2 regions of the Arthrobacter arabinosi genome follow, and region 2 is predicted to be linked to the other one. Evidence: predicted binding sites of a transcription regulator. Region 2 holds the regulator's gene; the other holds the start of a gene.
What was found. Region 2 encodes HrcA, which represses chaperone genes, less so after heat shock. Its sites were predicted from a motif close to TTNGCACTCGNNNNNNNCGAGTGCNAA; they were not measured.
Positions count from the first base shown of each region.

Region 1 (5,576 bases), on a different contig from region 2:
AGCGGCTCACCGCGGCGATGGGCAGGGCAGGGAGGTCGACGTCGTTCTGCGCGGCGATGGCGGGATCGTCCCACACCGTGATCTCACCGCGGAAGATCCGGGCCACGGTGGCGGCGTCGAGATCCAGTTCGGAGATCCCGGGCAGGTTGAACGCCACGCTGATCGGCGAGACGTAGGCGGGGATGTTGAAGGCGCCACCCGGCCCGCACGCCTCCGTGGACTCCGCGAGCTCCTCGTCGCTCAGGTAGGCGTCCGAGCCGGCGAACCCCACGGCACCCGCGAGCAGCGCACCGCGCCCCGCTCCGGAACCGTCGGGTGAGTACTGGACCTGCGCACGCGGATACAGCGCGGAGAGTCCCGTCCGCCAGGCATCCATCGCGGGCCCCTGGGCGGAGGAGCCGGAGGCCGTCACCGCTCCCTGGAGGCTCGTGTCGCCGCGCTGCGCCGCCGCCTTCTGCTCCGGTCCGAGGGGGTAGTCCGACCCGCAGGCGGTCAGGCCGAGGACGACGGCGAGCGACAGGGACAGGGCGGCACGAATTCTCACCACCGCAACGTTACAGGTGGCTGATCGGTGAACCCAAGGTGGACAGCCGGTGGACGAACGCCCTCGGGGGCGGGTCAGGCGTGGCGGAGGCGGTAGCCGTCGCCCCGGTGGACGAGGCGGCGGCCACCGCCGTCGCTCAGCCTGATCCACACCACGGAGGCGTCGTCGGTCCTCATGTCCAGGACACCGTGCAGCTGGGCCCGCGTGGCGTGGTGGAGGACGACGTCCTGGCCGCGCGTGAAGCCCGACCAGTCCTGGAGCTCGACATCGGGGGCTGGGGGGAGAGCGTCCATGGTGGGCCTTTCGGGAGGTTCCGGGATTCCACCGTAGCCGCGCTTCCTGAACGGCGCGTGAATGCCTGCTGAAGGTTGGTGCGGTTCCCGCCCCGACGCCGTCAGAGGGTCCGCCATGCTCCGCTCGTCAGATGCGATCCCGCCTGGGGGCCCATGAGGAGCATGCCGCCGTCGACGACGAACGAGGCACCATTGACGTAGCTGGAGGCGCCGGAGGCGAGGAACGCGACGACGTCGGCGATCTCCTCGGGTGCGCCGGGGCGGCCGAGCGGGATGCCAGGGCGGTCCATGGAGTGGGGGTCCTTCTCCTCGGAGTCGTTCATGGGCGTGTTGATCTCACCGGGCAGCACCGCATTGGCGGTGATGCCCCGATCCGCCAGTTCGAGGGCGATGGTCCGGATCAGGCCACCGAGTCCGTGCTTCGAGGCGTCGTACGCCGCCGAGCCCACGCGCGGCTGCTCCTGGTGCACGCTGGTCACTGCGATGATGCGCCCGCCCCGGCCGCCGTCGATCATGTGCCGCGCGGCCCGCTGGAGGCAGACGAACGCGCCGTCGAGGTTCGCGCCCATCGTGCCGCGCCACGTGTCCCAGTCCGTCTCCATGAACATGGTGCCGCCGTTGACGCCGGCATTGTTGACGAAGACGTCGAGGCCGCCGAGCTCGTGCGCGAGCTGGTCGACGACGTCGCCGCAGGCGGGCGCGTCCGTGGTGTCGAGCTGCGCGACGGCGGCCCGCACGCCCTTCTCCCGCACGAGGCGGGCGGTCTCCTCGGCTCCCTCCTGGTCGGAGTGCCAGGTGACGCCGACGTCGCAGCCTGCCGCGGCAAGGGCGACGGCCGTCGCGCGGCCGATGCCGGAATCGGAACCGGTGACGATTGCTTTGCTCGGTGTGAAGTCCATGCCCCCATCCTTCGCACCCGGCCGCCCGGTGTGCAAGGGGAACCTGGGGTGGACGCCGGATACCCCCGGGCGGGCGCCCGGGGGTATCCGTGGCGGGCGGTCCTACGCGTCGACGGCGCCCTGGGGGGCCGCGTCCGTGACGGACGACTGGACCGATTCAGCGGATTCACCGCTGATCACCTCGATCTTGCGGGGCTTCGCGCGCTCGATGACGGGGATCGTCACGCTGAGGACCCCGTTCTCGTAGCGGGCGGCGATGCCCTCCGTGTCGACGCCCTGGCCGAGGTTGAGCTGGCGCAGGAACGAGCCGCTCTCGCGCTCGCGGGTCAGCCACTTGACGCCCTCCGCGCTGCGCAGAGTGCGCTCGGCACGGATGGTGAGGAGCTGGCCGTCGACGTCGATGTCGACCGACCCGGGGTCGATGCCCGGGAGATCCGCGGAGAGGACGTAGTGGTCCCTCTCGCGGTAGAGGTCCATCGGCATGAGGCGCAGGCCGGAGCGGCCCTCCAGCAGGGCGCCGGTAACGCGGTCCAGCTCACGGAACGGATCGAATTTCATGGCCACGGGAAACAACTCCTTCGCTGATGCCACCGGCAGGTGGTTGGATCGTCGTAGTTGAGCGCCCTCCGCTCAACTACGCAAAATGTTAGCACTCGGACCAGCCGAGTGCTAAGGAGGCGTGTTCGCCCGGGGCGAAATCCTCCGGGCACAGGAAAGGCCCGTACCGACGTAGCGGTACGGGCCTTTCCTGTGCTGTCTCCAGCCGATCCTCGTGCCTGCGCGGGGCCTCGATCCCCGGGCCTTCCGCGTGTGAAGCGGGTGCTCTACCAGACTGAGCTACACAGGCAATTGGTTCTCCCATAGCTTAGGCCATCCGGGCGTCCCGCCAAATTCCCCCGAAGCACAAGGGCGACCACCGCCTGCACGGCGGTCGTGCTGGCCATCGCTGCGCCGCCTCAGTAGCCTGAAGCAAAGCCTGCTGAGCGTTTTCCGCGCCCACCCGGTACCGCACCCCGAAGGGACAGCACCATGGACAACCAGGATCTCCTGCAGCGCATCCAGGCACTCGTTCAGGAAGAGCACGAACTCCGTGAGCAGCCCCAGGACGCCGGCGCGGAGCACCAGGACCACGCCACCCGCCTCAAGCGTGTCGAGGAGGATCTCGACCAGTGCTGGGACCTGCTGCGTCAGCGCCGCGCGAAGGCGTCGGCCGGGGAGGACCCGGCCGACGCCGACGCCCGTCCCGTCAGCCAGGTGGAGGGATACCGCCAGTAATGGGCCCGGGCCTCGTGGTGTTCGATGTCAACGGGACCCTCTCGGACCTGGGGCGGATGTCCCAGCACTTCGAGGAGATCGGCGCTCCAGGCCACCTGGCCGCCCTGTGGTTCGCGTCGGTGCTCCGTGACGGGTTCGCCCTCACGGCAGCCGGCGGGAACACGCCCTTCGCCGACGTCGCCGAGGACGCCCTGAGCACGGTCCTCGCCGACCAGCTGCTCAACCGTGACGCCGGGGAGGCCATCGGGCACGTGATGACGAGGTTCCAGGAGCTGCCGGTCCACCCGGACGTCGTCGAGGGGATCCGCGCCCTTGCCGCCCGGGGCATCGAACTGGCGGCCCTCACCAACGGGGCCGCCGCGACGGCGGAGGCCCTCCTCGAGCGGGCCGGGATCCGGGAGGAGATGGGCCCCGTCCTGTCCGTCGAGGACGCACCGCGGTGGAAGCCCGCGCCGGAGTCCTACGCCTACGCCCTCGGGACGGTGCGGCGGACGGCGGACGACGTCGTGCTCGTCGCCGCCCACCCGTGGGATATCGAGGGCGCCGCGCGGGCGGGCCTGAGGACGGCGTGGCTGAACCGCGCCGGCTCGCCCTACCCTGCCGCCATGGCGCGCCCGGATCACGAGGTGTCGACGATCGGGGAACTGGCCGACATCCTCGCTCCCTGAGCGATGACGGTGTCCGTCGGGAGGAACGGCAGGCAGCGCAAGGCCGGGAACGGAGCGTCCTCACCGCCCCTCCGGTCCTGCGGCCCGCTATGCTGGAACTCTTGGTGAGCCGGGAAGTCTGGTCGGCGCTCTCTCGAGCGAGCCCGACCCCAGGAAACCATGACCTCCACACGTATGCCGTCCGATCCGCCCGGCACACCCCGCGACGCCACCGTCTTCGCACGCAGCAGCTACCCCGAACACCTGCGGATCTCCGGCATCCTGCGCAAGGAGACCGTCGGCGGAGGGCTCCTCCTCCTCGCCACCGTCCTGGCGCTCGTCCTCGCGAACACCGCCGCAGCGGACACCTATTTCGCGGTCCGTGACTTCAGGTTCGGCTACGAGCCCTGGCACCTCGAGCTGAGCGTCGGGGCGTGGGCCGCGGACGGCCTGCTCGCCATCTTCTTCTTCCTTGCGGGACTGGAGCTGAAGCGTGAGTTCGTCGCCGGTGACCTGCGCACCTTCGACCGCGCGATCGTGCCCGTCGCGGCGGCGATCGGCGGGGTCGCCGTGCCCGCCCTGGTGTACGTCGCGATCACGCTGAGTGCGGGCCCTGAGGCACTGCGCGGCTGGGCCATCCCGACCGCGACCGACATCGCCTTCGCCGTGGCCGTCCTCGCCGTCGTCGGATCGTCCCTCCCGAGCGCCCTGCGTATCTTCCTGCTGACACTCGCCGTCGTGGACGACCTCCTGGCCATCAGTATCATCGCGTTCTTCTACTCGGAGGACATCTCCGTCCCGCCCCTGCTGGTCGCGATCGTCCCGCTCGCGCTCTACGCGTTCCTCGCGCAGCGCTTCCCCACCTTCTTCCAGCGCCGGACCTGGTCGCCGTGGCTGATCCTGCTCCCGCTCGGGTTCGTGGTGTGGGCCCTGGTCCACGAATCCGGGGTGCACGCCACCGTCGCCGGCGTCCTGCTCGGGTTCGCCATCCCCGTCCTCCCGCGCGGCGCCACGGCATCGGACCTCGACGACCCGGCGCAGCCCGTCGCCGCCGAGCCGGCGCACGGGCCGGCCAAGGCGCACGACGTACAGCCCGAAGGACTGGCCGACACCCTCGAGCACCGCATCCGCCCGCTGTCCGCGGGCTTCGCCGTGCCCGTCTTCGCCTTCTTCTCCGCCGGAGTGACGGTCGGCGGCGTCGAGGGACTCGTCGGCGCCGTCACCGACCCCATCGCCGTCGGCATCATGGTGGCACTCGTCATCGGCAAGCCCGTGGGAATCCTGCTGGCGACCCTCGCCGTCACGAAGACCACCAAGGCCAGCCTGGACCCGGACCTCGCATGGGTGGACATCGTCGGCGTCGCCCTGCTGGCGGGCGTCGGCTTCACGGTGTCGCTGCTCATCAGCGAACTCGCCTTCGGCCAGGGCACACCGGAGGACGACCACGCGAAGGTCGCCATCCTCGCCGGGTCGCTGATCGCCGCGCTCGCCGCCGCGGTGCTGCTGCGCCGGCGGAACGGTCGGTACCGCGAGATCGAGAAGCAGGAGACGATCGACGCGGACAACGACGGCGTCCCCGACGTCTTCGAGCGGCGCTAGGTCAGGCGCCCACTCGCCGCCAGAGCCAGGACAGCGTCAGGGCACCGGCACTGCGGCGGAAGCCGCTCTGCCCGGACACGACCTCGAGGGCGGCCCAGACGGCCAGGCACACCGAACTGGCCAGGCGCAGACGCTCGCGGTTCTTCCCGTCGAGCGCCATGAACGAGGCCGCACCGAGGAGTGCCCATCCGAGGATCGGGGCGTTCGGCTTCTGGGCGACCGTCTGGCGGCCGAGGCTGTCGGTGAAGAAACCCATCACGCACCCTTCTTCTTGGCTGAACCGGAGTCCTTCGCGGACCCGGCCTTCTTCTGGCGGTTC
Region 1 covers NZ_JBTNDF010000004.1:169,951-175,526, forward strand. Annotated here, with positions in the region: gene pstS (phosphate ABC transporter substrate-binding protein PstS) at 1-544, opposite strand, end outside; gene ACX80P_RS12190 (hypothetical protein) at 619-837, opposite strand; gene ACX80P_RS12195 (SDR family oxidoreductase) at 939-1,736, opposite strand; gene ACX80P_RS12200 (Hsp20/alpha crystallin family protein) at 1,839-2,294, opposite strand; tRNA gene ACX80P_RS12205 (tRNA-Val) at 2,510-2,583, opposite strand; gene ACX80P_RS12210 (DUF2630 family protein) at 2,766-3,011, shown strand; gene ACX80P_RS12215 (haloacid dehalogenase type II) at 3,011-3,679, shown strand; gene nhaA (Na+/H+ antiporter NhaA) at 3,839-5,257, shown strand; gene ACX80P_RS12225 (hypothetical protein) at 5,259-5,513, opposite strand; gene ku (non-homologous end joining protein Ku) at 5,513-5,576, opposite strand, start outside.
Region 1: ACX80P_RS12200 (Hsp20/alpha crystallin family protein) is a predicted target of HrcA. The motif match lies at 2,383-2,409, and genes of this name have one in related genera.

Region 2 (5,576 bases):
AGGCGGGCGAAGACGCCGGAGCCGCTGCTGGCGAGCTGTCCGTCGGTGTACTCCTCGTTGCGCAGTTCCGCGAGCCTGCGCAGGAGCTCCTCCTGCTGCGGGTCCACGTTGCGCGGTGTCTCGACGTTGAGGTGGACCCGGAGGTCTCCCCTGCCCTGGCTCCGCAGGTGCGTGACGCCGAGGCCCCGCAGGGTCAGGATCTCGCCGGGCTGGGTGCCGGGCTTGATGTCCAGCTCCTGGTCGCCGTCGTAGGTGTCCAGGTGCACCGTGGTACCGAGCGCCGCGGCGGTCATCGGCACGCTCAGGGTCACGTGCAGGTCGTCGCCGTCGCGGAGGAAGGTGGAGTCGGTGGCGACGCGGATCTCGACATACAGGTCGCCCTGCGGTCCGCCGGCCGTTCCGGCCTCACCCTGGCCGGCCAACTGGATGCGCGTGCCGGTGCTCACACCTGCCGGTACCTTGATGGTCAGGGTGCGGCGGGCACGCACGCGGCCCTCGCCGCTGCACTCGTGGCAGGGGCTGGGGATGACGGTGCCGAAGCCCTGGCAGGTGCCGCAGGGGGCGCTCGTCATGACCTGGCCGAGGATCGACCGCACGGCGCGCTGGACCTGACCCGAACCGCCGCAGATGTCGCAGGTGCGCGGGGAGGTGCCGGGCTGGCAGCAGCTGCCGTCGCACGTGGGGCACACCTCGGCGGTGTCCACCTCGATCTTCTTGTTGACGCCGAACACCGCGTCCTTCAGGTCGATGCGCACGTTGATGAGCGCATCCTGACCACGACGCGTCCGCGACGGAGCCGCGGACTGCTGACCGCCGCCCCCGCCGAAGAAGGTCTCGAAGATGTCCTGGAAGGCGAAACCCGAGCCCGAGTACCCCGCGCCGTAGCCGCTGTCCGTCCCGTTCTCGTTGCCTGTGGTGTCGTACACCCGCCGCTTCTGCGGATCGGACAGCACCTCGTAGGCGTGGCTGACACGCTTGAACTCCTCCGACGCGTCCGGCCCCTCGTTCACGTCGGGGTGGAGCTTCCGGGCGAGCTTGCGGTACGCCTTCTTGATTTCCTCCCCGGTCGCACCCTGCGCTACACCGAGGACCTCATAGTGATTACTCACTCGTGCACATCACTTCCTGTTGGACGTCTGTCATCTGCTCGCCGGCTGCACCGGCGGAAAGGCCATGGACGGTTTCGGCGCCGCTATCGACAACCCCGGACCGCTGCCCCGCTATTCCTCGAGGATCCTCGAGAGGTAGCGGGCGACGGCGCGCACCGCCGCCATCGTCGTCGGATAGTCCATCCGGGTGGGGCCGAGGATCCCGAGCTTCGCTCCGGCATCCGGGCCGTATCCTGTGGCCACCACGGAGGCCTCCGACAGCCCCCCGTAGGGATTCTCGCTCCCGATCCGCACCGAGATGCCGCGCGCGTCGTATTCCATCTCCGACAGCAGCCGCAGCATGACCACCTGCTCCTCGAGCGCCTCCAGGACGGGGCCGATGCTCAGCGGGAAGTCCCCGGTAGAGCGGGCCAGGTTGGCCGTCCCGGCGAGCAGGATGCGGTCCTCCCGCCCGAGCCCGGCAAGCTGCTCGAGGGCCCTGACGATCGTACCCCCGTGGGCGCGCAGCCCCGGGGGGAGCTTGGAGAGGGCGACGCCGAGCTCGCCGGGGAGCGCCGTGAGCTTCACGCCGGACACGGCGGACAGGATGCGCTGCTTGAGCTCCGCGAGCTCCGACTCCTCGATCTCCGCCGGCGTCCGGACGATGCGCTGCTGCACGGTGCCGTTCGTGGCGATCAGGACCGCGAGGATCTGCTGCGGAGCCAGCTGGACGAATTCGATGTGCCGCACCGCGGCTCCGCCGACGCGCGGGAACTGGACCACCGCCACCTGGTTGGTGAGCTGCGCGAGCAGCCTCACCGTGCGGTCCATGACGTCGTCGAGGTCCTCGGCGCCCTCGAGCAGGGTCTGGATGGCCTTCTTCTCCGGCGCGGACAGCGGTTTCACCTCGGAGATGCGGTCCACGAACAGGCGGTACCCCTTGTCGGTGGGGATGCGCCCGGAGCTCGTGTGCGGGGCGGTGATCAGGCCCTCCTCCTCGAGGACCGCCATGTCGTTGCGGATGGTGGCGGAGGAGACGCCGAGCCGGTGGCGGTCCACCAGGGCCTTGGACCCTACGGGCTCCCTGGAGTGGACGTAGTCCTCGACGATGGCCCGGAGCACCTCAAGGCGTCGCGGTTCACTCATTCCTGTGTCACCTCCGGATCTGTTCCTCTTCCCACGGGTACGTGCGGCGGCTGGTTCCCGGTCGTTAGCACTCGACACGCGCAAGTGCCAAGTCTAGTACGTCCGCTGCGATTGTTAGCATTGGGATCCCGGGCTGCGGCAGACCGCCGGAGCCCCTGTGGGAAGGACGGACCCGGGATGGACCACGGCTGGGGAGCCCGCGACCTGGCGGCTCCGAAGCGGGTAGGACTCGCCGATGTCCCCGTCGAGAAGGACATGGTGCTCGAGGACGTCCAGAGCGGGTTCGTCGGCGCGGTGGTCCGGGTGGAGAAGTCCGGCGGGCTGCACGTGATGGTGCTCGAGGACCGCCGCGGCAAGACCCGGACGTTCAGGCTCGGCCACGGCTTCCTCCTCGAGGGCCGGCCCGTGCACGTCGTCGCGCCCGTCCCCGGCGGGTCCCGCACCGCCGCTCCTGCCGCCCGCACCGCCTCCGGCTCCGTGCGGGTGGAGAACGCGCGGGCCAGGACCGCCCGAGCCAGCAGGATCTGGGTGGAGGGCCAGCACGACGCCGAACTCGTCGAGAAGGTGTGGGGCGACGACCTCCGCCTGGAGGGAATCGTCGTCGAACCGTTGCACGGCGTCGACGACCTCGAAGGCGCCATCCGCGCCTTCGGACCGGGCCCGCAGCGCAGGCTCGGGATCCTCGTGGACCACCTGCTCCCGGGCACCAAGGAGTACCGGATCGCGCAGCAGGCGATGACCGCCCCCGGGGCCCGGGGCAACGTGCTGATCGTCGGCCACCCCTACGTGGACGTCTGGCAGGCGGTCAAGCCGGCCGCGCTGGGCCTGGCGGACTGGCCCGTCGTCCCCCGCCACCAGGACTGGAAGACGGGCATCCTGGCCGGTCTCGGCTGGCCCCACCACGACAAGGCCGCCGTGGCCAACGGATGGAAGCGCATCCTCGGCCGGGTCAGCAGCTACGCGGATCTCGAGCCCTCGCTGCTGGGGCGGGTCGAGGAAGTGATCGACTTCCTCACCGCGACTCCCGGCAGCCCCTGAGCCGACCGGAGCCTGCCACCCCGTATCCTTGGAGCACACTCCGGGGGAACATTCTCGACAGCCAGCAAAGGACTTGACGTTGTTCAACACCGCCGACCAACAGCACCACGGACGGGGCGAGTCGCAGCCCGCGTTCGAAGGCACTCCGGCGAACGCGCTTCCGCTGACGGCATCGGAAGACCGCCAGTTCGCCACGCTGGCCCACTTCGGGGGGATCCTCGGCTTCATCCCGTCCCTGCTGATCTTCCTGATCTTCAAGGATCGCGGCCCCTTCACGGCCCAGGAGTCCAAGGAGGCGCTGAACTTCACGCTCCCTCCCACAATCCTCGCCCTGCTGGCCTGGCTGCTGTCGCTCCTGCCGGTCGTCGGCGCGGTGTTCGCGGTGCTGAACGCCCTGATCTGGGTGACGATCACCATCTTCTCGGTCAATGCCGGGATCCAGGTCAATCGCGGGCGCCCCTACCGCTACGCGCTGAACCTGCGTCTCATCCGCTGAGCCCCTCCCGGCCGGTCCGCCCGACCCGCGCCCGACGCGTCAGTCGGGCAGCAGCCTGCGCACGACGGCGTCGGCGAGCAGTCGGCCCCTGAAGGTCAGGATCACGCGGCCCGCGAAGGCCGCGGCAGGCTCCACGAGTCCGTCGGCGATCAGCCCGGCGACCGCACGGCGTCCCCCCGCAGTGAGGGTCTCGGTGGCGAGGCCCTCCCGCAGGCGCACCCGCAGCATCACGTCCTCGACGTAGCGGTCCCCGTCCGACAGGATCTCCCGGCCCGCGGCCGGGGACCGACCGGCGGCGAGGGCGTCGGCGTAGGGGCGGGGGTGCTTCACGTTCCACCAGCGGGTCCCCCCGACGTGCGAGTGGGCACCCGGGCCCGCTCCCCACCAGTCGCTACCGCGCCAGTAGGCCAGGTTGTGCCGGCAGGCGTCCTCGGGGGTGCGCGCCCAGTTGCTGACCTCGTACCACTGCAGGCCGCCCTCGGTGAGCAGCTCGTCCGCGAGGGCGTACTTGTCGGCGTGGTCGTCGTCGTCGATCGGCGGCACCTGGCCCCGGCGGATCCGTGCTGCCAGGCGTGTCCCGTCCTCGATGATGAGGGCGTAGGCGGAGATGTGGTCAGGCCCGTAGGACAGCGCCGTGGCCAGGGAGACCCGCCAGTCCTCCAGCGACTCCCCCGGCGTGCCGTAGATCAGGTCGAGGCTGACCTTCAACCCGGCCTCCCGGGCCCACTCCACGGCCTGCGGGACGCGGTCCGGTGCATGGGTGCGATCGAGCACGGCCAGGACGTGGGGCACGGCGGACTGCATGCCGAAGGAGACCCGCGTGAAGCCGGCCGCCCTGAGGATGCGCAGCGACTCCGGTGTGACCGAGTCCGGGTTCGCCTCGGTGGTCACCTCGGCGTCGGGCGCCAGGCCCCACTGGTCGCGGGCGGCCGTCAGGATGGACGCGAGGTCCTCCGCGGGCAGGAGCGTGGGCGTGCCGCCTCCGAAGAAGACCGTCTCCAGCGGCCGGGCGGGCACCCCGGACGCCTCCAGCGCCTGCGCCCCGAGGGCGAGTTCGGCGAGGACCGAACCGGCGTACGCGTCCTGGGAGGCGCCGCCGCCGAGCTCGGTGGCCGTGTACGTGTTGAAGTCGCAGTACCCGCACCGGACGGCGCAGAACGGGATGTGGACGTAGAGGCAGAACGCGCGGTCCTGGGCACCCTCGGCCGCGGAGGACGGCAGGACGCCGTCCTCCGGCGCCGGCAGGCCGAGCGGCAGTGCGCTAGGCATGAGGCGCCGTCCGCGCCGACCCGAGGCTCATCACTTCTTGGCTTTGTCCTTGGACTCGTCGGAGGACAGGGCCGCGATGAATGCTTCCTGCGGGACTTCCACGCGCCCCACCATCTTCATGCGCTTCTTGCCTTCCTTCTGCTTCTCGAGCAGCTTGCGCTTGCGCGTGATGTCACCGCCGTAGCACTTCGCCAGGACGTCCTTGCGGATGGCGCGGATGCTCTCGCGGGCGATGATGCGGGCCCCGATCGCCGCCTGGATGGGCACCTCGAACTGCTGGCGCGGGATCAGCTCGCGCAGCTTGCCCGTCATCATCACGCCGTAGGCGTAGGCCTTGTCGCGGTGGGTGATGGCGCTGAAGGCGTCGACCTGCTCGCCCTGCAGGAGGATGTCCACCTTGACGAGGTCGGCCACCTGGTCGCCGTCGGCCTTCCAGTCGAGGGACCCGTACCCGCGGGTCTTGGACTTCAGGAGGTCGAAGAAGTCGAAGACGATCTCCGCCAGCGGCAGCCGGTAGCGGATCTCGACGCGGTCCTCGG
Region 2 covers NZ_JBTNDF010000001.1:425,569-431,144, reverse strand. Annotated here, with positions in the region: gene dnaJ (molecular chaperone DnaJ) at 1-1,109, opposite strand, end outside; gene hrcA (heat-inducible transcriptional repressor HrcA) at 1,221-2,234, opposite strand; gene ACX80P_RS02060 (DUF3097 family protein) at 2,412-3,272, shown strand; gene ACX80P_RS02055 (DUF4870 domain-containing protein) at 3,352-3,768, shown strand; gene hemW (radical SAM family heme chaperone HemW) at 3,808-5,037, opposite strand; gene lepA (translation elongation factor 4) at 5,068-5,576, opposite strand, start outside.